4 regions of the Lysinibacillus sp. FSL K6-4013 genome follow, and region 1 is predicted to be linked to each of the others. Evidence: riboswitches for the same ligand, from Rfam matches in the RefSeq annotation. Region 1 holds a riboswitch; each other region holds the start of a gene.
The links. Region 1 has a riboswitch for cobalamin ahead of cobT (nicotinate-nucleotide--dimethylbenzimidazole phosphoribosyltransferase). Riboswitches for the same ligand answer to the same signal wherever they lie in the genome.
Positions count from the first base shown of each region.

Region 2: it holds a riboswitch for cobalamin, as region 1 does, so the genes downstream of both, MHB39_RS14090 (energy-coupling factor ABC transporter permease) here and cobT (nicotinate-nucleotide--dimethylbenzimidazole phosphoribosyltransferase) in region 1, are expected to answer to the same signal.
Region 3: it holds a riboswitch for cobalamin, as region 1 does, so the genes downstream of both, MHB39_RS10965 (hypothetical protein) here and cobT (nicotinate-nucleotide--dimethylbenzimidazole phosphoribosyltransferase) in region 1, are expected to answer to the same signal.
Region 4: it holds a riboswitch for cobalamin, as region 1 does, so the genes downstream of both, MHB39_RS02905 (ABC transporter substrate-binding protein) here and cobT (nicotinate-nucleotide--dimethylbenzimidazole phosphoribosyltransferase) in region 1, are expected to answer to the same signal.

Region 1 covers NZ_CP152031.1:1,278,944-1,286,857, reverse strand. Annotated here, with positions in the region: gene MHB39_RS06055 (MerR family transcriptional regulator) at 1-150, opposite strand, end outside; gene MHB39_RS06050 (methionine gamma-lyase family protein) at 305-1,558, opposite strand; gene MHB39_RS06045 (trimeric intracellular cation channel family protein) at 1,899-2,504, shown strand; gene cobT (nicotinate-nucleotide--dimethylbenzimidazole phosphoribosyltransferase) at 2,618-3,673, opposite strand; cobalamin riboswitch at 3,765-3,941, opposite strand; gene MHB39_RS06035 (ABC transporter ATP-binding protein) at 4,038-5,732, opposite strand; gene MHB39_RS06030 (hypothetical protein) at 5,772-7,034, opposite strand; gene MHB39_RS06025 (hypothetical protein) at 7,031-7,714, opposite strand; gene MHB39_RS06020 (ATP-binding cassette domain-containing protein) at 7,711-7,914, opposite strand, start outside.
Region 2 covers NZ_CP152031.1:2,835,020-2,842,933, forward strand. Annotated here, with positions in the region: gene cobJ (precorrin-3B C(17)-methyltransferase) at 1-1,534, opposite strand, end outside; gene MHB39_RS14085 ((2Fe-2S) ferredoxin domain-containing protein) at 1,539-1,910, opposite strand; cobalamin riboswitch at 2,056-2,236, opposite strand; cobalamin riboswitch at 2,488-2,672, shown strand; gene MHB39_RS14090 (energy-coupling factor ABC transporter permease) at 2,820-3,566, shown strand; gene MHB39_RS14095 (energy-coupling factor ABC transporter substrate-binding protein) at 3,569-3,841, shown strand; gene cbiQ (cobalt ECF transporter T component CbiQ) at 3,847-4,620, shown strand; gene MHB39_RS14105 (ATP-binding cassette domain-containing protein) at 4,617-5,453, shown strand; gene MHB39_RS14110 (S8 family serine peptidase) at 5,633-7,914, shown strand, end outside.
Region 3 covers NZ_CP152031.1:2,209,780-2,217,693, reverse strand. Annotated here, with positions in the region: gene MHB39_RS10970 (translation factor GTPase family protein) at 1-1,647, shown strand, start outside; gene MHB39_RS10965 (hypothetical protein) at 1,962-2,717, opposite strand; cobalamin riboswitch at 2,943-3,127, opposite strand; gene MHB39_RS10960 (C39 family peptidase) at 3,304-3,915, opposite strand; gene MHB39_RS10955 (YkgJ family cysteine cluster protein) at 4,490-4,840, opposite strand; gene MHB39_RS10950 (PH domain-containing protein) at 4,937-5,317, opposite strand; gene MHB39_RS10945 (methyl-accepting chemotaxis protein) at 5,878-7,122, opposite strand; gene aspA (aspartate ammonia-lyase) at 7,283-7,914, opposite strand, start outside.
Region 4 covers NZ_CP152031.1:588,993-596,906, forward strand. Annotated here, with positions in the region: gene MHB39_RS02900 (acyl-CoA dehydrogenase family protein) at 1-1,660, shown strand, start outside; cobalamin riboswitch at 1,718-1,900, shown strand; gene MHB39_RS02905 (ABC transporter substrate-binding protein) at 2,032-3,000, shown strand; gene MHB39_RS02910 (iron ABC transporter permease) at 2,997-3,998, shown strand; gene MHB39_RS02915 (adenosylcobinamide amidohydrolase) at 3,995-5,455, shown strand; gene MHB39_RS02920 (cob(I)yrinic acid a,c-diamide adenosyltransferase) at 5,468-6,031, shown strand; gene MHB39_RS02925 (heterodisulfide reductase-related iron-sulfur binding cluster) at 6,406-7,914, shown strand, end outside.

The sequences.
Region 1 (7,914 bases):
TGAAAACATACGTCGATTGCCTTCTGTTCGGTGCGGCTCAATTAAATGGTGTTCTTCATAATAACGAATTTGTCTTGCCGAAAGCTCTGTTAATTGCATCACAATACTCATCGATAATAACGGCATAGTTCGTCTAATTTCACGACTCATTTAAGTCCTCCTCCAATACCCGCTTATCATATAACGAAATTTTTTTACTGTCAACCAACCATGTAAGGTAACCTAACATGGTTGGTACTATTTTTTTCAATCCGAGTGAAAATTGTAAAAAACTATTCATATTTAGGCTTTATCTATTGTCTTATTATGATTTTTGAATAGCTTGAACCGCACTGCAAATAGCAAATTTAACGTGTTCATATGTTAGTCCGCCCTGAATAAAGGCTGTATAGGGTGGTCGTATTGGGCCATCCGCTGTCAGCTCAATGCTGGACCCTTGAATAAATGTTCCAGCCGCCATGATGACATCATCTTCATAGCCTGGCATATAGGCTGGTTCAGGAGCATAATGGGCATTTATCGGTGAGTTCGCTTGTATTTCGCGACAAAAGGCTATCATTTGCTGTGCTGTTTGAAAAGATACTGATTGAATTAAATCTGTACGCTTCGCATGATAGCTCGGAGAAGTGCTCATACCGATTTCCTCTAACATTGCAGCTGTAAAAATTGCACCTTTTAATGCTTGCGATACTACATGTGGTGCCAGGAAAAACCCTTGATAAAAGTCACCTAGTGTATTTAATGTGGCTCCCGCTTCGGCACCAATCCCTGGAGAAGTCATGCGATAGGCACATTTCTCCACTAGATCTGCTCGGCCAGCAATATAGCCCCCAATTTTAGCCAAGCCTCCGCCAGGATTTTTAATGAGCGAGCCTGCCATTAAATCAGCACCGACCTCTGTAGGTTCCTGTGCCTCTACGAACTCGCCATAGCAGTTATCTACAAAAATAACAGCTTCTGGGGCCAATTTACGTACCTTTGCACACATAGTAGCAATTTCTTCAATTGTAAAGGATGGACGTGTTGCATAGCCTTTTGAACGTTGAATCGCAATCATTTTGGTTTGTGCTGTAATGGCTGCTTCAACACCTGCCCAATCAATGGCCTGATTATCTAGCAAATCCACATGTTGATAACCGATTTTATAATCCTTCAGTGAACCTGTATCTTTATCACCACCATCGACAATGGATTGCAATGTATCATATGGCTGACCAGAAATATAAAGCAGCTCATCACCAGGACGCAAAACACCGAATAGACTAAGCGTGATTGCATGTGTGCCTGAAATAATTTGTGGTCGAACTATGGCTGCCTCTGCACCAAATACTTCTGCATAAACACGCTCTAGATTATCCCGTCCCTCATCATCATAGCCATAGCCGTTTGATGGATGTAAATGATAATCACCTACTTGATGCTTTCTGAACGCTGCTAGCACCTTCTGCTGATTGTAAAACGCCATTTCTTCTACCTTGGCATGATATGGCCGAACTTGCTCCTCAATTTTTGTCGCTAACGATAGCGTTTGTATTGATAAATTTGATGTAAACGTCATTCTTTCTTCTCCATTTCACAATGTCTCGCATTTCAATCAGTAACATTTATTGACTATCTAAATTGACTTCAATCACTCTAGAATTACCCTAACCAACTACTGGTATATGAACGCTTTTGACGAATGTTTTCTTTATTTTAATCACATTTTATCAATTTGTATGTGCACCTGTAAAACTTGCCTATTGTTTCTAAGAGCATTTTACGCTAAGCTAATGTGCGGACTTATTTCGAGAAGCGTATTTAATGACCGATTTTGGCTATTAAATTCATAGATTCTGTTACGTAAAATAGTCTTTTAACTTTAAAAAGTTTATTTATTGATAGAAGGGGTGAAAGGGATGGCTTGGGAGGTTTTTAGTATCATAGGAACAATTGCCTTTGCTATTTCTGGGGCAATTATTGCCATGGAAGAAGAATACGATTTATTTGGTGTATATATACTTGGTATTGTCACTGCTTTTGGTGGAGGAGCCATTCGAAATTTACTCATCGGGCTACCTGTCACAACCCTATGGGGACAGGATATGATGTTTCAAATTGCGCTGGCTGCGATTACGATATTTTTTATTTTTCCGCATCATCTGATTCAACATTGGCATCGTTGGGGTAACTTCACAGATGCGATTGGCTTATCAGCGTTCGCCATTCAAGGCGCACTTTATGCTGTCAAGCTGGATATGCCTGTTAGTGCTGTAGTTGTAGCTGCTGTGTTAACAGGTTCAGGTGGTGGCATTGTGCGTGATTTATTAGCTAGAAGAAAACCATTAGTTCTCCGTGATGAAGTTTATGGTGTTTGGGCAGCTCTTGCTGGACTACTAATCGGCTTCGAGGTTTTTACAGGGGACATTTTCCTTTATATTTTATTCGCGGTAATTACTGCGTTACGTATTCTTTCCTATACGATGAAGTGGCGCTTGCCATTACGTAAGTTAAATCGTGCATAAATACTATTCAGCCAATGACCAAAAATTAAGTCATTGGCTATTTTATTTTTTGTCTAATAATAATCTTTTATGGGTTTCATTCCTTATATGATTGAAGAAGACATTAACTTAGCTTATCTTTTTAACAACTGCATTGCTTCTTCTAATGTCACCATGTTTTTCATCATTGAACAAGCTGCATCTAAAATAGGAAAGGCTAAGGCTGCTCCAGAACCTTCGCCTAAACGCATATTCATGTGCAACATCGGTTCAATACCTAGTAATGCAGCGGCAATTTTTGCCCCTGGCTCCTCTGAAGCATGGGAAGGAATAATATAATCGATTACTTTTGGTTCGAGCTTATAAGCAATGAGGGCAGCTATAGTCGAAATAAATCCATCAATAACCACTGGTTTACGATGAACTGCAGCCCCAAGAATAATACCTGTCATCGCCCCTATCTCTAATCCTCCTACCTTAGCCAGAACATCAATAGCATCTTTTGGATTAGGCTTATTTAAGGTAATTGCTTTTTCAATAATCGCCGCTTTATAGGCAATGCCTCCTTGGCCAACTCCTGCCCCAAACCCTGTTACTTCTATAGGGTCACATCCAGTCAGAACAGCTAATATCGCAGCACTTGGTGTTGTATTGCCAATACCCATTTCCCCTGTACCAAGTACATCAGCACCTTGTATGATTTCCTCAGTGGCCACACGGATTCCTACTTCTATCGATTGAATGGCTTCTTGTTTGGACATAGCTGGACCTTGTGCCATGTTATCTGTACCGTATTTAATTTTATGAATAATGACACCAGCATCAAGTGGAATATCTGCTTTTACCCCAACATCTACTGTGACCACCTTTGCATTGGTAATGCGCGCAATTGCACAAACGCCTGTCCCCCCCTTAGGAAAATTTAATGTTTGAAAGACTGTAACATCTTGCGGATTCGTGGTTACACCTTCCTCACATACACCATGATCTGCAGCACAAACAATCATCACCTTTTTGTCAACCGTCGGATATAATTGTCCTGTTATACCAGAGAGCTGTACGGCAAGTGATTCTAGTTTACCCAAGCTACCTGGGGGCTTACAAAGCGCATCAATCCGCTTTCTAGCTTGCTCCATACCTTTCATATCAACCCCTTGAATGTTTTCAATCGTGTCTTGTAATAATGGCATAATTATTTCTCCTCTCGTTCTCATTAAGACAAAATAAAAAGTCTGTAGTTTATTGTCATGACAAATAAACTACAGACTTTTCCATCATCTATATCTTCTAAAGCAAGTAGGCAGGTCTCCTGGCTCAAGTTCAACATCTCATAGTACCTTCCCAGCAATTCGCTAGTGGCATACACTATGAAACTTCCTTATACAGTGGCGGGTCCGCTAAAGCTTTTCACTTTATTCCCTATTCTCCCTAGTGGGCACCTATTGCTTTTATGTAATTATGTTAAATCTACTTTACAACTTTTTTAGTGTCAATAGATAAAAATTTTTTGAGTGTTAACTTAGTACCACCACCTATTCAAACAATATAGGCTTATCAAGAACCTGTCACAACAAATGAATCCCTCTCGTTCACCTGATTCCTATCAACTTCAAATATTTTATCTGCTTCATTTATTAAAGCAGGGTGATGAGTAACCAATATAACAGTCTTTTGTTTTTCTTTATTTAAATATAAAAGTAATGATTCTATATTTATTTGGTTGTCTTTATCAAGCGCAGAAGTAATCTCGTCAAACAAATAGATATCCGCATCTCTTAGAAGCGATCTTGCTATTGAAAGTCTTTGCTGTTGCCCAGTAGATAATTCAAGCCCATTATGCCCTATAAGCGTTTCAAATTTATAGTCTAACGTTTCTATATATGAATAAATGTTAACCATTTTACAAATTTGAATTAATTCTTCGTCTGTTGCATTCGGCTTTGCTAATAACAAATTTTCCCTTATTGTCCCTGTCATTATAAAATGCTCTTGCGTTACCAAACATACCCTTTTTCTATAAACATCAATAGGAATATATCTAATATTCTGATTGGATAGAAATATTTCACCCTGATAATTAATGTATAAACCTGATAATATATTCAATAATGTCGATTTACCTGATCCGCTTTCTCCCTTAATCAATACAATTTTCTTCAAAGGTATTTGGAAATTTATATTTTCTAAAACTGGAGAAAATGCATTAGTATAGGTAAAGCTTACATTCCGTAATACTATTTTATCTTTATTAAAATGATGCGATGAATTTACATAGTCTGGTACTTCTAATTTCCTTAGCTGATATTTATTGTCTTCCATTAAGTTTTTCACTCTATTTACAGACACAATTGCTTCTTGTAAAAATGAATTTAGTTGGGAAAATCTTAAAAATGACTGACTAAAGTTATTGGCATAGGTTGTGAATGCTATTAATACTCCTAACGTGAGGCTTCCTTTATAAATAAAGTAGGCACCTATAATAAGGATAATCAAATAACTTGTAAAGTTTATTAATTCTATTATTGATCCTGATTTTATGCTTAAACGCATTTTATCAAGAGTATTTTTGTATAATAAGGTAATTTTCTTTTGATAGTTATCTATGGCGTTTACCTCATTATTAAATATCTTAAATAATTTAAATGATGACAGTAATTCTCCCAGATAGGTTAAATAAGAATCTAAATCTTTTTTGATGGCAGTATCCATCATCCTTATTTTTTTTCCATAATATTTAAAAATGATAAGTGCTAAAGGACAAGCTATGAATAAAATACTAGCTAAAATAAAATTTAGATTGATCAATATTATTAACACAATTATTATACTGATAAAATCTATAACAATATTTAAAAACTCTGATACTACCTCAGAAAATGCCTTTGTATCATTTTCTATTTTATTCATCAGTTCACCTTTTGCTTTTAATTGATACTCATCCATGTCCATAGCCATAATTCTTTTTATTATTTTTAATTTAATATCCATTTGTAGATAGCAGGCAAATTTCGTTAAATAATATTTTTGGATTACTTTAAAAAATAAATTAAACAGAAACAAAAAAGCCATAAACACTATAATGAGGAATGCTGAATTGAGATCTTTTACTGTTATAGAATCAATAAATTTACCAAATAAAAGGGGGTGTACTATACTTAAAATCATTGAAATACCCATCAAAATATTTACTTGAAATAATTTTGCTTTGTATGGCTTTGTATACTTAAATACCTCACCTAATATTTTCATGAAATAATACTCTATCTCCCTGATTTAGTTAAGGTTTTCTTATAACCTTTTGATATACAGATAAGCATTTTTCGGCTCTTCCTGTAATATATGTAGAAACTTTTCCATATACGGATCTTTTTCATTACTAATGAGCAAGTTTTCTACTGACTTCTTTTTCGCCTCACTAAAGAGCATGCTTTTGTTGGTGTATATAACCTTTTGCTCGATCGTTCTTTTTAAAACCTCATAGCAATTAGTTTGTTCCTTGGTTTCCCACTGTTCGCCCATTAATGTATTTATCATGTCTTCCGTAATATTATAGCCATAATTAAATTCAAAAAATTTATTAGAATACGGGCGTATTTCAATGATGTCGCCAGAACTACTAATAATATTTTCTAAACTATTGTTATCTGGAAGGCTAAAAACTCTCGTTATTTTCAGCGTGTGATACGGAATGTTGTGGACACCGAAGCTCTCCATTATTTGAGTAATGTCTTTATAAACATTCGCATAATTCTCCACTTTTTCTATACTCACACCTTTATATTGGACAGTTAGCCCGTTATATTGATAATTTTGATAAGGTTTATTTAACAGCTCCTCTTCTTTATATCCATTATAAAAATGTAAGCTTAATAGAACGAAAAGCATCATACTGGTCATAATTCCAGCAACCCACTTTTCCGTTTTATTTGTGGCCCTCCTGCTGAATAAAATCGCGCACGATATAGAACACAAACAAATGGATAAAACACCTATAACATTTAAATAATGAATGAAATCTGGATACATAAAGTTAAGAGTAGGAGCTATATATTGAATCGTTTCTAGTCTATAACCATGCATTAACATTAGTAAAAAATAAATGATGACAATTAAAATTATAGACACGGCTTGATTTTTAAAAATTGTTGCCATTAAAAATGGAATGGATATAGTAAATAGCTGAAAAACAAAAACGATAAGTAGAATTTTATATATTGGTGTCTCTACATATACAAACTTTACAAAACCAACTAATAACATAATGGCAGGGGTGGTCAGAATAAAGCTGAAAACCCATTGCCATAATAAAAGCTTCCCATTTGATATTGGGGAAATCATTAAAAATTTCTCTACATGATATCTTTGATGCAAAGTTATAATTTGAATCGTTAATACACTTGAGAAAATCCCATATAAAGGAATCAATGCTTGCGCATCACTGACTGTAAAGAAGTACTGAGAGATACATAATAGAATGACGATAGCATAATAAGTCAACAAATAATCACTTCGTAAGACCACTTTCGACCAAAATAAAAAGATATCTCTCATTTGTCATTCACCCTTCTTTTAAATAGCAACACATTTCCAAACATAAATAGTATGCCAATACTTAGAAAAATACTTCTCTTTACATTAAATAGCAGATCAGTCATTTGATGTTGTATATAATCAGGATTAAACCATATAGAAAAATAAGGAGAATTTAAATAAATACTGAATACCAAATATACTATTAGTAAAATGTGTAGATATACAGTACGTTTCAAATAAAAGGAAATGAAAAAGCTAAAGGTAATGCTGTAGAAAATAGAAAGGAAGACTTGAAACAATGTAATTAATAAAATGCTAATAGGAATTTTATTTGCATAAAAAATAAAAAAAATTACATAGAAGAAAAATAGATAAACTGAAACAAAAAGAAGAACTGCTACGATTTTTCCAACTATATACATCGCTCTATTTGTCAATTTTAGTAGGATGACTGCTCTTTCAAATGATTGAAGATACCCTTTCCAAACATATGAAACCATACTCGGTATTAAAATAAGTAAAAATACCATTTGTAACTGAAGTGTTCCATACCATTTCTCAATAATCGTTTCCTGAGTGTCTAAGTTATTCATTATAATTGGAAGAACCAGCATTATAAGTATAAGAAAGACGGAAATAGCTCTACTCTTTATGAGTCTTTTTAATTCAAAGTTTATTAAAAAAGGTAATTCTCTCATACGGTTAACTCTTTTCTATTTATATAAATATATGCATCCTCTAAAGTAGGCTCTGTCGATATACTTCCTTGTAACGGATTATCTGCAATGTAACGAATCTCAATACTGCTGCCTTTATCTTGTAAAGATACAAATAAATCCACATGAGGTATTTCATCATCTAAAATATTATAAAGCCATACCTTCCCTCGAACTTTATT
Region 2 (7,914 bases), 1.6 Mb from region 1:
CAATAATATCTGTAATGAGTGGAATCAGTTGCTCAGGCTCCAGCCCTTCTACAACAGGCTGTGCCGCATGAGCTGTACGACCGACTGGCTTTGCTCCAATAAAGACATCGAATTTACTTTTGCGGTAGACGATGCCAATATCATCAAATACTGCCCGATAACAGGCCATCCCACAGCCATTAAAGCCAATATTTAATGTCTTCGGTAAGGATATACCGCCTAGTTTTTCTTGTATTTCCTCTGCATATGGTATCGAATCAGCCTTTTCACCGTAGCAAAAATCACAAGCCTTTAGTGATAACACATCACCAATCGGGGCTAATAAAAAGCCAACTTCCTGTAATTTCTCTGTAATCTGTTCAGGGACTGTCGTTGGTATTTTCAAGTGAATTTGATGATCTGGTGTATATTCCATCGTTCCCTCTTCCCCAACGACCTCTGCTAATGTCATCATTTGCTGGGGAGTAAAAAACTTATTAGCTACACCAGGACTAACTGCTAATTCAAAAATAGATTCTATTTTTTGCTGTACTAGCTTCGGTGTTACTTTGACTGCGCTTGTCCCTTTGACCATTGCGAGTGCCGCTGTAGCCATTTCAAGTGCTGTTTTTTTCGGCTTTGGCGTAGCGGCTATACTGGGTTTATTAAAACGCCCTGCATTAGGGTCAGCCGTAAAGTCATTTCGCGCTGTCCCTGTCTCTTGGTTCATTGCCCAAGGTTCATTTTCTTCGCGTAAACGTTGATGTGGACGTAATGGCTGTTTTTCTTCACCCAGGGTATATTTACGCTGGTAACCGCGGGGCGTAATCATCTTATTGTCATAGAAAAATGTTGATGAATTCCCGATAATGACAGTTGTCAGCATACCAATATCATGTTCTAGCATTTCTGCTAGTGTTGTCATGGTCACTTCTTGACGTTCCCGATAGGCACTTTTCACAAGCCCTACTGGTGTGTCTGGCGAACGATATTCTAAGAGAATTCGCTGAGCCTCGACAATTTGTCTTGTTCGACGCCCACTTTTAGGATTGTATAAAGCAATGACAAAATCCGCCATTGCAGCTGCCTCGACACGCTTTGCAATCAAATTCCAAGGTGTTAGATGGTCACTTAAACTGATTGTACAAGCATCGTGCATAATGGGTGCACCAAGTATACTAGCGCATGAATTAATCGCAGAAATACCAGGAACAATTTCTACCTCAATTCCTGTTGCTTCTGTCCAGCCTAGCTCAATTAACACCTCATATACTAATCCCGCCATGCCATAGACACCTGCATCACCACTCGAAATCACCGATACGATGCTCCCTGCCTCTGCTTGACGAACGGCTTCCTGTGCACGCGACACTTCTTCTGTCATGCCTGTACTAACAATTGATTTTGCACTTACTAAATCTTGAATCAGCTCTACATAGGTTTTGTAGCCTATAATCATCTCACTTTGTTGTAGTGCCTCTACTGCACGTGTCGTAATATGCTTAAAATCTCCAGGTCCAAAGCCTACTACGAAAATTTTTCCTTTTTGCGCCATGTTGTTACCCCTCTTTCACCTTTTCGATCCCTTTAATGGCAGTTGTTTGAGCAGTACGCTGTAATGTACCTTCACGAAGTGTAAAGACATGTTCGTTGTATAAGGATTCATGATGTAAATCTTGTACTAGTGTTCTAGCATGCTCTGTTGATGGCACACGATACCAATTCCCCTGGGGGTAGGCTATTACCACACAAGCATCCTTGCATCGTCCATTACAGCGCGTTCTTGTCGTATGTATTTCTTGATCGAGTGCTTGCCGTTGTATTTCATCTCGAATGGCTAAGGTAATTTCCTCACCATCCTTTTTCATACAGCTACTGCCATTGCAAATAAAGAGATGTGTTTTCATCCCCTCTAAATTCCAAGTTGTCATTTTCTGTCTCCCCTCATTTGCTTTTTGGAAAAAGAAAAACCTTTACTCTAGAACGAAGAGTAAAGGTTTTGTAGAAGCCAAATAAAAACGAATAGAATAAAATACAGGTACTCGCTTTCGCTTCAACTTCTCCCTCCGAAAAGTTTGCATGCACAATCAAATAAGCAGGTTTCCTGACTTAAGCTTCATTTTACTTTCGCGCCTTCCCAAGTTTGCCAGTGGCTTTGCGATTTCATCAGCTATTACAGTAGCGGGGGCTGTATTGGATTTTCACCAATTTCCCTATTATCTCGAGCTATTCGAGCACTTATTGACGTTTTATATGAAATTTTTATTAGAATTTTAAATAGAAAACTGTCTTTATCATATCTTATTATTTTAAAATTTCAATATTTCTTTAAAAATTTATGACAAATTTATCAATTATGAGGTGGACTAGGGTATAAAATTTATACAATCTACATAATTAGCACATGAAATATTATCAGAATATTCATCATTGACCTTTAATTAAAAAAATTTATAAAAGGTATAGCATATTTATGGAAATTCATGTTACACTTTGTCGTGAAATCTCACAATTTGAATGTTTTTCGGTGTAAAATGCTTGTCATTTTGCTTAAAAGGGAAGCCGGTTTGAGTCCGGCGCGGTCCCGCCACTGTAATAGGGAGCTTTATAGAAATGTCACTGTCCAACGGATGGGAAGACCTATAAAGCATTGAACTAGAGCCAGGAGACCTGCCGAAAAATAAGTGATCGTTTCAACCTACGAGGATAGGTGTGCGGCTTAGCAGATGAGAATGTTATTTGCTTTTTTAGCTATGCACTTTTCCACCACTGGAGAAGTGCTTTTTTTAATTACGCACGCAATATTCTAAAAATCTATAAATTAGTTAGGAGGAAAACTTTTGAAATTTTCTTGGTGGAAACTTAGTTATTTTTTACTGGCCTTTTTAATCGTGCCAAAACGTGCCTTTGCCATGCATATCATGGAAGGTTTTTTACCAATCGAATGGGCTATTTTTTGGTGGGTCATCTCTATTCCTTTTATCATTTTAGGATTGCGTTCTATTCGAAAAACCATTGAAGAAAATCCTGAAACAAAAATGCTTTTGGGACTTTCAGGTGCCTTTGCCTTTGTGCTATCCGCCTTAAAAATCCCTTCTGTTACAGGTAGCTGCTCTCATCCAACCGGTGTAGGTCTTGGAACAGTTCTCTTTGGCCCTCTAGCTATGAGTGTAATTGGAACAATCGTTTTATTATTCCAATCTTTATTATTAGCACATGGTGGAATCACAACTTTAGGGGCTAACGCCTTTTCTATGGCTATTGTAGGTCCTTTTATTGCTTACTTTGTCTTTAAAGGAGCACAAAAAATAGGCTTGTCATTTTCACTAGCCGTATTCTTTGCAGCCATGCTTGGTGATTTAGGTACATATGTTGTGACTTCTGTACAACTAGCACTAGCCTTCCCTTCTGAGGTTGGAGGCTTTATGGCATCCTTTACAAAGTTTGCAGGTATTTTTGCCTTAACTCAAATTCCTTTAGCCGTGAGTGAAGGCATTTTAACCGTCATTGTGATGAATTTCTTGAAAAAATACAATATTAGCGAATTAAAAACTTTACGTGTTTTCTCAACAAAGGAGGCACATTAAAGATGAAAAAAAATTTATTGCTGTTAGCCATTGTAGTGTTGTTAGCCATTATTCCCTTGTTCATACAAAAAGGTGCTGAATTTGGTGGTGCTGATGGTGAGGCAGAAGCAGCTATTGGTGAAATCAATGCGGAATATGAGCCATGGTTTGAGAGTCTATGGGAGCCACCTAGTGGTGAAATCGAAAGCTTATTATTCGTGCTACAGGCAGCTATAGGAGCTGGCTTTATTGGCTACTTCATCGGCTATATGCGTGGCAAACACAAAGAAGGTTAACCATTATGTTACTCATTGATAAGTATGCCTATCTGAATAAGCTAGCGTCCGTTCATCCGCTAGAAAAAATGATATTTTCACTTGGACTACTTCTCATAACGCTCATTATGAGAGATGAACGACTTTCACTCATTACATTTTTTGTAATGAGTGCTTTTATCATTGTAGGTGCAAAAATTCCGCTTACATACTATTTCAAATTATTATTGCTACCTGGCTTTTTCTTATTAACAAGCCTCGTTTCTATTTTACTTTCCTTTACATCATCAACGAATGCACTCCCTGCCCATATTTGGTCGTTTACCTGGAGCAATTGGACTGTCTTTATCGGGAACGCAAGTATGTTAGCAGCACAACAGCTGTTCTTTATAGTCCTTGGCAGTATTAGTTGTTTATACTTTTTAATTCTAACCACTTCTGTACAAGGCATATGTTATGTGCTACGACAATGGCGACTCCCCTCTTTATTGGTTGAGCTCGTCGAACTAACCTATCGTTTTATTTTTATGTTTTTAGCAAGTATGCAAAATATACATCTCGCGCAGCAAGCACGTCTCGGCTATCATTCACCGATACAATGGTTACGCTCTGTCTCCATGCTCATTGCGGCATTATTTGTGGAAATGTTTCAACATAGTCGGGAGCTCAACAATGCCATGCAATCACGAGGTGGCGAGGCCGTCTATTGGCAAGAGATGGGCTCCTATAGCAAGAAAAATTGGCTAGGCATGGCAGCTATATTACTAGTCCTCATCGTATACGGAGGGTATTTCACATGACAGCATTTTATTTTAAACTCAATCAATTATCATATGCCTATGCGGATGGTACGAAGGCGTTGTCTGATCTAACATTACACATTCCAAAAGGTAAAAAAATTGCCATACTCGGGCATAATGGCGCAGGAAAATCGACTTTATTTCAGCATCTTAATGGTATTTTGAAACCTACCACTGGAACAATTTTATTCGAAGGCAACAGGCTCGAATATAATCGAAAAGCTTTAAAGGCGCTACGTCAAAAAGTCGGCATTGTTTTCCAAAATGCAGATCATCAGCTTTTTTCTGGGACCGTCAAGCAAGATATAGCATTTGGCCCATTGAATCTCGGCTGGTCTCCTGAAAAAACGGAAGAAAAAATAGCATGGGCCGTTGCGCAAACCGAAGTGGAAGATTTGCTCGATAAGCCCATTCATTTTTTAAGCGTAGGTCAGAAAAAACGAGTAGCAATGGCAGGCGTTTTAGCCATGGAGCCCTCAGTCCTTTTGTTAGACGAACCAACAGCAGGTCTTGATAATTATTATGCTACACAAGTATTACAATACTTAGCCAAATTAGAAGATGGTGAGAGAACCATTTTACTAGCAACCCATGACATTCCTCTCGCCTATGAATGGGCCGATCTAATGATTGTGATGGAGGCTGGAAAAATTATTTATAACGGCGATCCAATCACCTTGTTTTATGAAGAAGAATTGTTAAATCGCGCGCACCTTGAGCGTCCATGGGTTTTTGAAATGGTCATAGCATTACAAAAAAAGAAGCTCTTGCCCGATAATATCAAAATCCCTCGTTCCAAGCAGGAGTTACAACAATTAATAGAACAGCTCTAAAGTCTTTGACAATACCAAGGTCACGAAAAACAGACAGTGTTTAACTGTATGGTTTTTCGTTCTACCCACCAAAAGTTAAATGAGGGAAGAAAAATTTTCCTTCATTACGAAACTTTTCTAATCTTTGTCCGTATTAATATAGTCGAGACTTAATTTATAACACCAAGGAGAGATAACAATTGAAAAGTTGGTATAAAAAATCAGTCGCTGTTGTAGCATCTGCTGCACTCATGGTTCCTGCTGCTTCTGCCTTTGCTGAGGCACCCCAGCATAAAGCGAAAAACATGCTGGCAAACAGTGCGAAGCAAACAGAGAAGAATGAAGAAAAATGGATGAGTAAGGATACAATTGTTATCAAGCATTCAGGTCTTGATAAAAACGTACATAAAAAAATTGGCTCCAAGGTCATCCGCTCCATTCCTTCATTAGGTTATGAGGTTGTACAACTAAATAAAGGCGTATCGATCGAAAAAGCCGTCTCTTACTATTTAAAGCAAAACGGAATATCAAGTGTATCTCCTAGTTACATCTATCATTCCTTTACTAAAGAAGCTGATCCTAAAAAACAAGAGATGTATCATTTAAACCTACTGCAAATGGATAAGGCACTAGAATTAGCAGGCAACCATGATGTTACAGTTGCTGTCATTGATTCTGGTGTAGATTTTAAACACCCCGATCTAAAGTCACAAGTACTCCCACCCTATAATGCAGCAGCACCCGCTAATACTACTTATTCAGGCGATCACGGAACACATGTGGCAGGTATTATCGCCGCAGCAAAAGATAATGGCGTAGGTGGGCACGGGATTAATCCGAATGCAAAGTTACTGCCAATTGATGTATTTAATGGCAATGAAGGTGCTAATGATTTCATCATTGCACAGGGTATTCTTTATGCAATTGAGCAGGGCGTAGACGTCATTAATATGAGTCTAGGAGGCTATGGTGAATCTCCCCTAATGAAGGAAGCCGTTCAGAAAGCGATTGATAGTGGTATTACAATTGTGGCGGCCGCAGGAAATGAATCGACAGATGAATATTCCTTCCCCGCTTCTTTTGAAGGTGTCATTAGTGTTGGTTCAACAAACGAACGCAACAAACTATCAAGCTACTCCAATTACGGTCCGTCTGTTGATATTGTTGCACCAGGTGAAGACATTTATAGCACCGTTCATGATGCGAAAAAAGGTTCATCCTTTGTCAAGTTTAGTGGTACATCCATGGCCTCTCCTGTCGTGGCAGGTATCGCCTCTCTTCTTAAATCAAAAGACCCATCTTTAAAACCGCATCAAATAGAAGCGATTTTAGAAATGACAGCACAAGATTTGGGCGAGAAAGGTTATGATCTTACTTATGGTCATGGATTAGTTGACCCTGTAAAAGCATTACAGTTTGATTTCAATAAATTGCCTAAGCATTATTCAGAAACAAAGGAAGATCGTATTAAAAACGCCAAGGTCCTTGCTAAAAATAAGCTAAATACTGAACAGGGTGCTTTTGAACAGCAAGACGAGAAGAAATGGTATAAAGTCGATTTAGAAGAAAATGAATATGCTCAATTAACATTAAAAGGCGCTGACAAATACGACTATGCCTTTGATTTATATTTCTACCCAAATAGTGGGATTGGTGATGTAGAGCCGATCCTTGTTAATGATGTTCGTGTAGGAAAAAAAGAAGGTTATTTATTTAAAGCAGATCAAAAGGGAACGCTTGTTATTGGTGTCAAAGATCATAATGGAAGCTATAGTTTAAAAGGCAAATCTACTTATATTTTCACAGCACAAACGACGAAGGACTTGCCAATAGATACAATAGACAAGTCTACGATGGAGCCTATTAAAAAGTTCCCATATAGTACAGCAGGTAAAAACTATACATTACTGTCAAAAGATCAACAACAAGATCAAGATTACTTCACGTTCTCTGTCAAAAAACCGACGACATTACAGTTTGATCTATCAGGAATTCCAGGTGTCACTGCCTCTATGGAGCTTTATCTAAAAGATAATTTTAATCCTGTACCACCAGAAGAAATCGATCAAGCTGAAAATGATGAAGGTGAAGAAGAGGAAGCCTATCCAATGCAGACCGCTTATGGTACAGCAAAAGGTGAACCTGTTCGTATGATTATCGATGCTGTTCCAGATCAAGAGTACGTTTTAAGTGTATCTAATGAAAGTAATAGCGAGTTTTCTATGGAGATGTTCTTTAGTGGCGGCATCGAAAAAGAAGAAACGATCAGTGAATCGATGATCCCTTACACATTAAAAGGTGAAGTAGTTACCCTTCCACCTGATGAGGATGGATTACCTGTAGATGAAGCCATGGCCGAAGAAAATGTTCCTGAGAGCCAATTACCGCTTATAGAAACTAACATAAAAAAACGTAATGCAATTGACAGCCTGATGAGTATGTTATTGAATTCTACAGGTGCAGGCAACCTAGAAAATGTTGA
Region 3 (7,914 bases), 930 kb from region 1:
ATTAGCGCTGTCGAAGGGATACAAGGCCATACAGAAACAGTGTGGCAACTTTTACGTCAATACCATGTTCCTACCTTTTTCTTTATTAATAAGATTGATCGTGAAGGTGCCAATGTGGAGGCTGTCATGAGTCAGCTTCACAAAGATTGCTCTCAGCATGTGTTGTTCGTCGATGAGCCGCTGCGAGCAGATTATGTATCAAATAGCATCATGGAATGGCTGGCGGAGCGCGACGAAGAATTGCTTGATGCCTTTCTGAATGAGTCATTGGAGCATGAACAGTGTCTTGCTCAGTTACAGGCAATGATTAAACATGAATGTGCCTTCCCCTGCTTTGCTGGCTCAGCCTTAAAGGATGAGGGCATTCAGGAATTTCTTGACCAGCTCCCACTGTTAACATGTACCCATTTTGACAAGGATGCCCCGTTTGAGGGCGAGGTTTTTAAAATTCGTCATGATGGGCACCAGCGTTTAACCTTTATGAAGGCGATCAAGGGCTCGTTGCATGTGCGGGATGAATTTTCATTTGGCGAAATAACAGAAAAAGTGACCGAAATTCGCCTTTATAATGGCAGTCGCTTTGAGACCATTCAACAGGTTGAGGCAGGAGAGATTTTCGCTGTCAAAGGGCTGAGTCAGGCAAATATTGGAGATCGAATCGGTACAACGATGCTATCCCAGCCCTATGAGCTTGTCCCAACCTTACAGGCAAAGGTTCAATATGAGGGCGATCAGCATATCAAGGAAGTGCTACAGATTTTCCGTTTACTCGAAGCAGAAGAGCCGTCCTTGCGTGTGGTCTGGCAGGAAAAATTTCAGGAAATCCATGTGCATATTATGGGAGTCATTCAATTGGAGGTCCTGACAGAGGTATTAATGACGCGTTTTTCAATAGCTGTCTCCTTTGGTGAGCCGCAAATTTTATATATGGAAACCATTGCGACAACCGTAACGGGCTATGGTCATTTCGAGCCCCTCAAGCATTATGCAGAAGTGCATTTATTAATGGAGCCAAATCCACGTGGAACAGGTAATACCTTCAGCAATGCCTGTCATGCAGATCATTTATCCATAGGCAATCAGCGCCTTGTTGAAAAGCACCTGTTTGAGCGTGACCATCATGGGCTACTGACAGGCTTCCCTGTAACAGATATTCATTTTACACTTCTAACAGGTCGCGGGCACAACGAGCATACATCAGGGGGAGATTTCCGTGAAGCCAGTTTCCGTGCTCTGCGCCAGGGGCTGGAGCAGGCACAAAATGTACTACTAGAACCCTATTATCGCTTTAAAATGAAGGCTTCAAACGACTATATCGGCCGTATGATGACTGATATTCAGCAAGCAGCAGGCACATTCGATGACCCGATTTTATCTGAAACGGATGTTATCCTAACAGGTCGTGCGCCTGTTGCCACTTTAATGAGCTACAGTGCAACCTTTGCCGCCTATACAAATGGGAAGGGTGCACTCACACTCCAATTTGATGGCTATGATGTGTGCCATAATACAGAGGAGGTGATTGCACAGATTGGCTATGATAAAAATGCCGACCCTGAGTATAGTTCCTCCAGTATCTTTTGTGCAAAGGGCAAAGGATATACGGTTCCGTGGCAAGAAGCACAGGCAGCCATGCACTGCCTGTAAAATTGGGTGATTTTGTTCGCGTGAAGGCTTTGCTTGCTTTCGCGGGTATTCGTCGCTCTAGCGCGGGTATTTCACTTGCTTCCGCGAGTATTCGTCGCTCTAGCGCGGGTATTTCACTTGCTTCCGCGGGTATTCATCGCTCGAGCGCGGGTATTTCACTTGCTTCCGCGGGTATTCATCGCTCGAGCGCGGGTATTTCACTTGCTTTCGCGGGTATTCATCGCTCGAGCGCGGGTATTTCTTGCTTGGGCGTAAATTATCTGTACCCTGCAATAAAATGATTACAAGCCCTCCAAAAATGGAGGGCTTGTTTTTTATAGTGCACCGACTGCTTTCTTTGTTGGTTTGTCCAACAAATATGCGGGTTCAACTATTACATAGTCATGCTTGTTCGTAAAATCAATCAGTACCTTTCCTGGTCGACTTTTTAATAGTTGGAGATGGTCAATTAATTGCAGCAAAAGCTCGTGACCATTGCCACGTGGATGCCAGTTGAAATGATAATCATTTAACGCTTGCACTGCTTCAATAAATTGGGCATATTCCTGCTGCACAAATGCGATGAGTTTGTCATGATGAGGTGCTAAATCTTGTAAATATGTTTCATAAAAGCGCATGACAATCGAGCATAATAAGTCATTGACACGAGCGGCACTTAAAACAGGCTTTGGCTCCAATGATAGACGGTCGAGGTTGGGCTTTGCGCGTGTAGAATCAATGCGCGTAATTAAGTGATACGCTTCTCCGTTGACCTCATAGACAATCGGATTGGTCGGCATGTACATCATAAAACTATTCGTCTTTGTTTTGAGTTCATCTGCTATGGCTGCTTTCGCTAAAAGATGACCGTCCACATCCCCATTTTGTATCCAAATAATTTCTTTATTATATAAGATTTGCTCAAAGAAGCGATCGTTGCGTATCAGCTTCGTTGCTAATAATTGATCGATTAGCGATTCGACCACCATTCTTGTTTTTGCTTTCTTGGCAACTTCTGTGCGTGGTTGCTTACAAATGTTCAGATCTTCATAAGGCGTTTCCAACGTTGTCGTTCCATGAATATTTGTCATACGTGCATCCCCTTTGCGTACATATTTTCAAAACAAAAAGGACTCCCTACTTTTGAGGAAATCCTTCATTTTATCTTCTTTCATCACACAATGCCAAACAAACCCTAAGTATGTGTGAACGAGTTCGATTGTGAACCCTTTCATTTACTATGGGCGTTTGACGTACTGTGACGAACAGAGCATTCTGTTTTGTCAACATGCCACCTCCTATTCCTCGTAGGTTTATGGTGTGTACTCGTAACAGGCAGGTATCCTGACTCATGGTCATCGCTTCTTTTCTCCTTCCCGTCTAAAGACAGTGGATACTGAAAAGTCGCTCACATTTACAGTTGCGGGACAGTGTCGGATTCTCACCGACTTCCCTTTTAAGCAAATTGCACGCAATTTACACCTATTACTACACGCTATTCAGTTGTCATAGGAATGGAATGTACTTCACATTCCTTTAAACTATTAAAATCAATTGTAAATCCTTGTGAATTAAAAGTCAATTTTCACAATATTTTACAAACTATCATTTACCTATGAAACCTCTACCCGCAACCCTTTTAAATCGATAACTTTATTGAATAACCGCACCTGTCAATTAACATAAAGGTTCTACTGTTATATAAGTATTGCTATAAAGAGGCATCGTAATGTTTTTTACATTCCACAATTTTTTAAATTCATTAATAGCCACTTTTCGATTATAGCTATAGTTAGCATCATTACAATTCACCAGTTGCCTTAATGACTCTGAAAGGTAGACATACTGCTCGTCATATCCAACAACAGGGACAAAATGCAAATTAGGATAATCCTTATGTACTTTAATGAAAACAATTACGGGCGTCCCTTTACTAACCTCATACTTTAATGTATTTATTGTTCCTTTATAATAGCTTGTTTTCAATCCCTTTTTCCTTAGCACAGTCCGGATTCCCTTTGGATACACATTACCTGAACTCATTTTACTAGGGAAATTAGAATATAACGATTCTCCATCGGCCTCTATTCCAAAATGTCGCAACACATACGCTGTTGAAAATCCTGCACATTCCCTGTTGTTTTGTATATCGATCCTATTATTTCGTTTAATTTGATACTTAGCCGGATACTCTCTTTTTCGAAACTTTGGTATAGGGAATGTCATTAAATATCCATTAATGATTGTTGATATAACTATCCATAAAATAGCGGTTTTAACGATAAACATATTATCCCCCCATGCTTTTGTCCAATTACAACAATATTCAAAATCCTTTTACTTGCATCGTTCGCACAAGAAGCTCCTGCTCTTATTAAACAAACGGACCTGTTAAAGAGATCTTCATTCTTTATTATTGTAATCAGTATTATCTAAAGTACCTACGATCTTCGCATTAGAGTTAATTAACTCTTCTTGAAGTTCCTCTTGATTTTTTGTCATAAAGTAAGCATCGTACCTAAAGCCATATCGTTCCCTATTCAGCATTACATTTGGTCTGTTAGATCATTTGCATCCAAATAATGTACAGCCTTAACGTTCATAAAAATGTTTTCACTATGTCTGAATTTGGAAAAATATAGTGTGACTCCAATTAAAGGTTCTTCATATTGCTTTCTCCTCTAAACTACTCTTTCTTACGCTAATATCATCCATCTGTTTAACCTCCAATCAAAGCAATTATCTTCGCCAACTTCAATGGTTTATTTTACCACGATAACCAAAAACCATCCATTGTTCAGGAAAACTCCTGAGTAATTGTTACAGGATATTCTTGGCAGCCTAGTTTCTCTCCTAAAAATAACTACTCAAAATCCTTCCACGTATAATCTAACGATAGGATACCTATAGGCTTTGCTATTGTCGAAGTATCCATCGTTTTAGTTGCGACTGCTGGTTTTCGAAAACAAACTAGCTCCTTATAATAGCCAAACATCCTACAAATTTCTGGTCGTACGGCATGGATGCCACATCGATCCTTTTGTAAATCGTAAAAAATACAAGTGCCCATAAAACGTTGTTGATTTTTAAGCTCTAAACGCATTTTAGTTGGCATTGATTTGAGCTTCTTTTTAATGTTCCTTAATTCCTTCTCTGTGATTGGAACTGGACCACAGCATAACCCCTTACACCCTTCACATGGTAAATTCCCCATCTTTATTCTCCTTTTATTACACAACAAAAAAAGCCTCGCATACATGCGGGCTTTAGAAGATGTGTTTTGTAAATGTTACTATTATTATAGCATACATTACGTCCCCAATACATACTGCGCTAAGACACTTTGCACCTTATAAATATTTGTCGCCTTATTGAAGTTTTTTTGAATCGGTAATGGACTGCCAGACACCCATATTTTGAGCTCTGCATCTAAATCAAATGTCCCAGCTGTCTCTACTGAAAAATGAACGATATTTTTATAGGGAATGGAATGATACTCCGTTTTCTTGCCAGTCACTCCTTGCTTATCAATGAGGATCAATCGCTTATTGGTAAAAATAAACGTATCTCTAATAATTTTATAGGCATTCTTGACTGTCTCGTTTGGAATTAATAAATCCTTTACTTCCTGCTGTAATTTTTCTAAATTCACCTCACTTGCATTGCCGATCAATCCATCAAATAAGCCCACTATCTGTCCCCTTTCGCTCTCGTTTATTTAATGTATTACAAAGAAGTGAGAGCTACGACAAAAAATGATGGTTTCATTTAGACTAAAGGACTCCTTTTACTTTACCTTGCTCGAACACCTTTTGTATGTCAGTGTATGATGGCATTGCGAAATATCATCTTGCAAATTTCACGCTCTGGTACCCCGTTGGCTCAGTCAACTTGGACATAATAGGAACAGTTAAAGGAAGGACCATTTGGTATAGTCGATCCACTATCCCTCCATTCCCCCGTACATCATTCATTCCCGATGAAGGAAATTAGCCAAGCTTTACGGAGAACACCATGACCAACAATATTCCGAGCCATTTGGACGCAACCGTTCTTTATCTGTCAATTTACAAGTTTATGAAATAAATAATAAAAAAAGAGGCATATTTTACAGAAAATTGGTCGTCTGTAAAAAAGCCTCTACTCGATTGTGTGAAAGGAAGATAAAAATTATACTAAAAAACTTGTAAAATTATTAATATGTGATAGTTATTTCAGGGCTAAAAAATCTTGAAAATATCAATTTCTTACCTAGACATGAAATTGATTTGTTAACTTTTGTAAGTTATCCGCTTGGACACTTAAATCCTGTGTGACATGATTAACTGCTTGCATTGAGGCTGTTTGCTCATCCATTGAATGTAAAACAGCTTCTGTATAATTCGATAGCTTGTCCATGCCAGTAGCGATGGTTGTTACTGTGGATGCTACTTCATTGGCGCTACTTGAAAGCTGCTCAGCTGTCGTCGAAATATCCTCCAGCTGACTTGTCATCTGACTAACATGCTGTGAAATCGTGCCAAAGGATTTTGTCGCCTCGTCAATGACATAAACACCTTGTTGAACATTTTTTAAATCATCTTCTACTGATGAAGCTACTTGTTTTGTATCACTTTCTATTCCTACAACTAAATCCACAATTTGCGTTGCAGAGTGCTTTGATTGCTCTGCTAATTGACGCACTTCCTCAGCTACAACGGCGAAGCCTTTACCATGCTCTCCAGCGCGAGCTGCTTCTATGGCCGCATTTAATGCTAATAGATTTGTTTGATCTGTAATAGCTGTAATCATATCTGTCATTGATTTAATATCTGACATTTTAAGGGATAATTGCTGCATCAATCCACTTGTTTTTTCTGTTGAAGAGGAAATAAATTGCATTTGTTCTTTTGCCACATGTAAAATATTTGCACCATTTCCTGCTATCTCGCTAGCATCTTTCGCATGCACAAACACATCTTGTGTTGCTACTGTAATTCGCTCAATGCCATCAACGGTTTCTTGCATAGATTTAGCACTATCATTAGCCGATTGTGCTGCTTGCTTCAAGCCCTCGGACGTCTTCTCCATTTGTTGATCTACTTCTTCCACAGCAAGCGTAATTTCATTCGTACTCGCAGATAGTTCCTCTATGCTTGCTGATAAATTCGTAGAACTGTGCGCAATTTTTTGTGTCATTGTTCGTAATTGTTCCTGCATCTCTAAAAAGGATTGTGCTAGTTGAGAAATTTCACCATTGTCACGAACCTCAATGACAACTGTATCTAATTGGCCTGCCGTAATTCCTTGCGCAGCCTCTGTTAGTTGTTTGATAGGCTGTATCACTTTGTAGTGGACATACACTGTGTAAGATAATGTAATAGCAATTCCTACAATCGTTAACACGGTAGAAAACCAATCTAATGTCGTTACATTGGCTAAATCGATGAATAAAATAATGATCATTAAAACATTTAAAACGGAAAAGCCAAGTAAACTCTTTTTTCGTAAACTCATTACAAATTCCCCCAACTAAAATATGTCTTCTATACCATTATTATAGTTGAATTATCCTAAAACGCATAAGGATACGCTCTATTTTTATATGAGGAAAGGTCTACAAAAAAAGACTGGAGACAGCCTCCTAGGGCATGTCTACAGTCCATTAGTGCTCGTTTTATTTTAATTTCATAATACTAGAACCCGCAATACCTGGGTGTGTCATTTCATATGGATCTAAAATTAAGTCAAGTTGTTCTTTTGTTAGGACACCTTCTTCAAGGCAAAGCTCACGAATAGAACGACCTGTTAAAATGGCTTCACGTGCTAGACGAGCAGCTACTTCATAACCAATGTGAGGGTTAACTGCTGTTAGCACCCCTACACTTTTTTCTACATATTCTTTCATGCGCTCTTCATTTGCTTCAATATCTTTTAAGCAGTTTTCAGTAAACGCGCGGAAGACATTATTCATAATACTAATGGATTGGATTAGGTTAAACACTAATACAGGCTCCATTACGTTTAATTCTAATTGACCAGCTTCTGATGCTAGAGAAATCGTATGGTCATTCCCAATTACTTGGAAGGCTACTTGGTTCAGTACCTCTGGCATTACTGGGTTGACTTTACCTGGCATAATTGAAGAACCTGGTTGACGAGCTGGTAACAGGATTTCTCCTAAGCCTGCGCGTGGACCAGAGGCCATTAAGCGCAAGTCATTAGCAATTTTAGACATATTAATCATACAGATTTTTAAAGCGCCTGATACTTCTGTGTAGGCATCTGTATTTTGTGTAGCATCCACTA
Region 4 (7,914 bases), 690 kb from region 1:
ATTACAACAAAAAGAACTGCGTACTACGAACTTTTTTACCGAGGATGAAACGCTTCAAAAAATATTAGAAATGATGCTAGATAAAGAGTTTTTATCCTATGCACATCGAGAGTTAACAGATTTTGGTGAGCTATGTGCAGGTGATATTGATACGAGGGCAAAGTATACAGATCGACAGGGAGAGCCTCGCCTTCAAAGATATGATGCCTACGGTGAAGAGATATCAGAGGTTTGGGTTAATGATGGCTATAAAAAGACGATTGAAGAGACATATAATACAGGGATTGTCGGCTATGTACACAAGGATATTCCGCAGCTAGGTCACAAGGGTAATTATGTTTATAGCTTTGCGCAAGGTTATATGCTATCACATGCAGAGCCCGGTTTTTACTGTCCCGTAACATTGACGATGGCTACTGCCTATCTATTAGACCATTATGCGGATGAAGAGGTAAAGCAGCGTTTTTTACCACATGTTTGTGCAACAGGAGACACAGATTTATATGAAGGTGCGACATTTTTAACAGAACGTCAAGGAGGCTCTGACGTTGGTGCAAATGTGGTGGAGGCTAGAAAGGATGGCACTGCGTATCGCCTATATGGTGAAAAATACTTTGCATCCAATGCAGGCATGTGTGGTGTAGCGATGGTATTGGCGCGACTAGAAGATGCGCCAGCAGGTTCCAAAGGCTTAACGTTGTTTGCAGTTCCATGGCGCAAAGAAGATGGAACAGCGAATCATCTACGTATTCGCCGACTGAAAGATAAGCTAGGGGTTCGGGCTGTTCCCTCTGGTGAGGTAGAATTTGAAGGTGCACTTGCCTATGTTGTAGGAGAGCAAAATAAAGGGATTTATTACATGCTAGAAGCACTAAATCTATCAAGAATTTGTAATGCAGTCGCTTCAATTGGTATTATGCGTCGCGGCTTCTTAGAGGCAAAACATTATGTAACCAATCGACATGCATTTGGCAAGCCCTTAACACAATACCCTATGATTCAGGATACTTTAGGTAAATTTGCAGCTAAGTTGCACGTGGAGGTAGCGACAGTTTTTGATCTTATTCAGTTATACGATAAAGTGACGAGTGGACAGGGAACACAGCAAGACCTTATTATGAATCGTTTATATATTGCCATTATGAAAAAGGAAACGGCAGAGCAAGCCGTTCATTATGCTAGTGAGGCAATTGAATTACACGGAGGTAATGGCTATATCGAAGACTTTGTAACGCCACGCTTATTAAGAGACGCGCAAGTGTTGACGGTGTGGGAGGGGACGGCTAATATTTTGGCCTTAGAACTCATTCGTTTGGTAGTTAAGTTCCATGCCCATGAATTGTTTGTACATGAGATGAAGGAACGATTAGACAAATTAGCTGACAGCTCATTGGTACAAATCGTTAAAGAAAAATTGGAGGATATGTCTGCGAAACTACAACTCTTTAGCGCTTTAGACGAAGCGACGAAAACTTTTGAAGCAAAAGATATGGCGAAAAAGATGGCTCATCTTTATGAAAGTGTTGTAGCGGTTGAATGGGCACATAAATTTGGTGGGAAATATGAAAAACTTGCGGACGTTTATTTAGAGCAGACATGGTCATTAAGAGAAATGGGTGCTCAAATGAAAACAGTCCAATACTTTTCTGAAATTGTATAATAGCTTGGAAGTCGTCTTGAATGGAGGCGACTTCTTTCATTTTCATGTATAATGAAATCAACTGAATATTATAAAGGTTCTTTACTTAAGTAAAGTGAAAAGGGAAATCGGTGTAATTCCGATGCGGTCCCGCCACTGTAAGTGTGAGTTTTTTCAAATGATGCCACTGAATATTTCGGGAAGGCTTGAAAATCGCAAGCAGCACTAGCCAGGAGACCTGCCTTTATAACGACATACAACCTACGAGGATAGGGTGGTGGATTTTGTATCAGTTTTTTTGGTGCGATTTTGACCCCTCATCTTTCAAAGATGAGGGGTATTATTTTGATTAGAATAAGAAATATCGCACGGATCAACCAAGGAGGATTCACATGAAGAAATTTTGGAAAATAGGATTATCAGCATTTTTAGCAGTCGGCTTGCTAGCTGCTTGTGGACAGGAAGCAAAGGATAACAAGCCAGCTAATGAGCAGCAAACACAGCAAGAAAAGGCACAGGTGGAGGAAGCAACATTCCCAATGACAATAACAGATGCCCTTGGTAAGGACATTACACTCGAAGCACCTCCTGAGAAAATTGTTTCACTTATTCCAAGTAACACTGAAATTCTTTTTGGGCTCGGTTTAAATGATGAAATAGTTGGTGTTACTGACAACGACGATTATCCACCAGAGGCAGCTGAGAAAGATAAGGTTGGCGGCATGGAATACGATATTGAAAAAATTATTGCCTTAAAACCAGATATCGTTTTTTCTCACGAATCTAGCATGTCTCTGTCAGAAGAGGCTATTGCACAGCTTGAATCGGCAGGTTTAAAAGTATTTGTAGTGAAAAATGCACAAGACTTTAATGAAACATATACGACAATTGAGCAGCTTGGACGTGCTACAGGAAAATTACCAGAGGCAGAAAAAATTGTTGCTAATATGAAGGCTAAAGTAGAAGGAATTTTGACTAAAGTCAAGGACGTTGAACCAAAAAAAGTGTTAGTTGAAGCATCGGATGAGCCAGATATTTATACAGCTGGTAATGGCACATTTATGAATGCAATGCTTGAAATGCTCAATGCAGAGAATGTAGCTGTAGATGGCGATAATTGGTATAAAATTGATGCAGAGCAAATTATCGCGAAAAACCCAGATGTCATCGTGGTGACATATCATTATGTACCAGATATTTTGACGAAGATACCAAAACGTGCGGGCTTTGATACGATTAATGCCGTAAAAAATAATGCGATTGTGCAGGTAGATGAAAGCACAACAAGTCGTCAAGGACCACGTTTAGCAGAAGGTCTAGAAGAATTAGCAAAAGCGATCTATCCTGAGGTATTTAAGTGAAAAAAATAGCACTAGCCTATACACTAACATGTACGCTTCTTCTTATTAGCATCTGGTGTGGCGTAGCGATAGGCTCAGTTCATATTCCACTAGAAGTATTGTGGAATAAGGCGGTTGATGAAACAGCCGCCAATATCTTTTGGAAAATTCGTTTGCCTCGCGTGTTATTAGCGGGACTAGTAGGCGCATCTCTAGCTATTGCTGGAGCAGCATTCCAAGGTTTATTAAAAAATCCATTAGCAGATCCATATACACTAGGGGTTTCATCAGGGGCTTCTGTTGGTGCTGTTTTAACGATCTTTTTTAGTATTTCTATACCTGTTGTCGGTTTGTATGCGCTGCCAACCTTCAGTATGATTGGTGCTATCATCACGATGGTAGTTGTTATGAGCTTTGCTAGACTCGTAGACCGCTCATTGAAAATGGAAACGTTGATATTAACAGGTGTTATTTTTAGTTCATTTTTAGGTTCCCTTATTTCATTAATGATTGCCTTATCTGGTGAAGAATTACGTCAGGTAATAGGCTGGCTACTTGGTTCTGTTTCGATGCGTGGTTGGCCATATGTCCAAATGATCATTCCATTTGTGATTGTAGGTTCAATTATGCTATGGACGCAAAGACGAGAACTAAATGTTTTGTTGTATGGTGAAGAGCGAGCAAAACATTTAGGTGTTAATGTAAAGCGCAGTAAATATTTGATATTAGCAGGTGGCTCCATGTTAACTGGAGCGGCTGTAGCGGTTTCTGGCACAATTGGCTTTGTAGGATTAGTGGTGCCGCATATGACAAGGATGATTTGGGGTTCTGATCATCGCCACTTATTGCCATTATCTTTTTTTAATGGTGCAACATTACTTATTATTTGCGACTTAGTAGCACGAACAATCATTGTGCCAAGAGAGCTACCAATTGGTGTAATTACGGCATTTATTGGAGCACCTGTTTTCTCCTATATTTTTTATAAGCAGCGAAGAAGCAAGGGGGTACGGGCATGATTGTTGTTGAACATCTATCAGGTGGCTATGAAGATATACCAATCGTCAAGGACATTAGTTTTACCGTTGAAAAAGGGAAAATTCTTGGCATTCTAGGGCCGAATGGTAGCGGGAAATCTACATTATTAAAAGTAATGAGTGGTATTTTACCTGCTACTGCTGGAACCATTTCGATTGATGGACAAAATATTCTTTCTTATAATGCTCGTGCTTTGGCGAAAAAAATGGCTGTATTACCACAGCTTCATGCAAATGCTTTCTCGAACAGTGTGAGAGAGGCAGTTTCACTAGGGCGCTATCCGCATCAAACAGGTTTTTTCTCAAGTTGGTCTACACAAGATGAGCAGGCTGTTCAACATGCTATGCTTCAAACAGGTGTAAAGCGATATGAGCATACACCGATGGAATTTTTATCTGGCGGTGAACAACAAAGGGTATTTGTAGCACAGGCCTTAGCTCAAGCTGCAGAAATCCTATTACTGGATGAACCAACTAATCATTTAGATATTGCACACCAACGTCAAATTTTAGATATGGTTCGGAAGGAAGCTTTGGAATGTGGTTTAACGGTTGTTATGGTACTACATGATATGAATCTAGCGTCGCTTTATTGTGATGAATTGTTACTTATGGAGAGTGGGCAAGTGAGAGCAATGGGGGTACCCCATGAAGTATTAATTGCCTCTCAAATTGAAGATGTTTACCAAGCACGGGTGACTACGTATGCACATCCTGAAATACCAAAACCACAAATTACCATGATGCCCGCAGCTATTAACTACCAGCAGCGAGCTGTCATTACAAAAGAGCACTTTACGATAACCGAGCAATATATCAAACTTCAAGCAGAGCTTCCTTTGAAGACCGTATCCTCTGCAGTTCATAACCCAGGTATTGGCTGGCATAATTGCTTATTAAATCGCTCAGTTCCTGGTGATTATGTTATCAGCGATGTAAAAAGCGAAGTTAGTGATTTTTTAAAAAGGGAAAATTTTTCACCTACAAATACTGTTGTTATGCTAACAGCAGTACCAACAGCTCTAGTGGCCATTAATGAATTTTCAGCTCCTTTTGGCAGTTTAATCGTAGCTGTAACAGCTGGCGTAGGCAATGCAGTTGATGTATCTCGGGTGCATGAAAGACAAGATGAGCCATATATTGGTACTATTAATACATGGGTTATCATTAATGGTTGTTTATCGGAAGAGGCATTTTTTCAGGCATTAATGACAGCAACTGAGGCAAAAACAAAGGCGTTGCAATCAGAAAATATTCGTGATGAGCGCAGTGGAACCATTGCAACAGGTACTGCTACAGATAGTCTGTTAATTGCTGCAACTCAAAAAGGGGAAGAAATGCTGTATGGTGGCCCAATTACGGAAGTTGGTAAAATGATTGCAAAGGGTGTCTATGAAACAACAGTTCAGGCGATTAGGAATTATAAAAACCAGTTTTAGGAGATGAGAGAAATGAAGCTTTACACGAAAACAGGCGATACGGGGAAAACAAGTCTTATTGGAGGACGTGTTGATAAAGATAGTTTACGTGTGGAAACATATGGAGCAATTGATGAATTAAACTCCTTTATTGGGAAAGCAGTAAGTGAATTAGATCAAGCGCTTTTCAAAGATATTTTAACAGACCTAGAAACAATTCAGCATGAGCTGTTCGATGCTGGTGGAGACCTTGCTAATGTGATGAAAGAACGCCATTATAAATTAACAGAGCAACCGATTGAAGTACTAGAAGCTCGTATAGATGCTTTATCAGACGAAGCGCCACCTTTACAACGTTTTATTTTACCAGGAGGCGCACCAGCAGCGGCAACTTTACACATTGCCCGCACGGTTGCACGTCGAGCAGAGCGTGAAATGGTGACGCTTATGAAAGAAGTTGAAGATGTGCCAAAGGTTGTACAAAAATATTTAAATCGATTATCAGATTATTTATTTGCAGCTGCACGTGTTGTAAATGCGCGCTTAAACGTAGCGGATGTTGAATATATTCGCAGCGGAAATGTTTTTAAAAAATAAAAGTTTGATTTAGTAAATGTTTTTGTAGTCATATTAAAAGGTCAGATAATAAAGCCTCCTTTCCCCTATGAGGGATAGAGGCTTGTTTGCTTTTTTAGCAAATGTTCAGGCGTGTACTGAATCTATGATATTCAGTAAGTATAAATTGATAAGGAAAGTAAAAAAATGCTACCTTGGAAAAATTCAGGGTGGCTTTTTTTCTTGTAAAATGTAAGAATATAAAATTATCAGAAATATTTCCGTTTTATGTTGACTGAATGCTCACTCATTTATTAGAATAGGAATATAATGATAAAGTGAAGTACATTTCTGTATGAACTAGCAAATTCGTCACAAAGAGAGAAAATTACGACAAACTAAAGGGGGGACCAACCATGAGTCCATTATTAATTGCTAACATTGTCTTAACAGTCGTGGTTGTGCTTTATGCAGTAGGATTGTTCTTCTACCTGTTGAAAACACGCTATAAGTATGTGCAATTGGGGAAAAAGGTTGAGTTTGATGAAAGTGTTAAAGAACGACTTCGTTATATTATGGTCAATGTATTTGGTCAAAATAAGCTATTAAAGGATCCAAAGAGTGGTTTAATCCACGTTATGTTTTTCTATGGATTTTTGATGGTACAGTTAGGGGCCATTGATTTAATTTGGAAAGGACTAGCACCAGAATCACATCTGCCACTAGGCATTTTTTATGGTGTCTTTACATTCTTCCAAGAGCTTGTAGTTTTAATGATTTTAATCGCGGTAGTATGGGCATTTTACCGCCGCTATGTTGAAAAGCTGGTGCGGCTAAAACGAGGATGGAAAAATGGTCTTGTATTAATTTTCATTGGGGGATTAATGGTATCTACATTATTCGCTAATGGTATGGGATTAATTTGGCATGGTGAGGGATTAACTTATACGGAACCAGTTGCTTCAAGTATTGCTGCTATTTTTGGCTTCCTACCTACATCAGTTGCCGCTGGCGTGTTTTATGTAATGTGGTGGGCACACCTTTTAATTCTATTAACGTTCCTTGTGTACGTACCGCAGTCTAAACATTTCCACTTAATTGTCAGTCCACTTAATGTTTACATGAATCGTTTAGATCGTACGGGCACATTAACACCAATTGATTTTGAGGCTTTAGAAGAAGCAGGAGAAAATGCTGAAAGCGAAGAGGATATGCCTTCTATTGGGGTAGGACGCATACAGGACTTCACGCAAAAGCAAATGCTCGATCTATACTCTTGTGTAGAATGTGGACGTTGTACAAACATGTGTCCAGCAACAGGAACAGGAAAAATGCTGTCTCCTATGGATTTAATCGTGAAATTGCGTGATCATTTAACATTTACGGGCGCTGTTGTAACAAAACAAAAACCATGGGTGCCTTATCAATTCTTTGCCAATACAAAGGGTAATCAACTTGCAATGGCAGCTGGTGCTGAAGGTGCTGTAATTGAGGATATTTACAGTCCATCTTTAATTGGCGATGTCATTACAGAAGAGGAAATTTGGGCTTGTACGACATGTCGTAACTGTGAAGATCAATGCCCAGTAATGAATGAGCATGTTGATAAAATCATTGATCTACGTCGTTATCTAACAATGACTGAAGGAAAAGTAAATCCTGATGCTCAACGTGCAATGACGAATATCGAACGACAAGGTAATCCTTGGGGCTTAAACCGTAAGGAAAAAGAAAATTGGCGTGATCTAGATCCAACAATCCAAATCCCAACTGTAAAAGAGCTAAAAAAATCTGGTGAGGAAATGGAATATTTATTCTGGGTTGGTTCGATGGGAGCTTTCGATAACCGCTCTCAAAAAATTGCTTTAGCTTTCTGTCGCCTATTAAACGAAGCTGGTGTGAAGTTTGCAATCTTAGGTAATAAA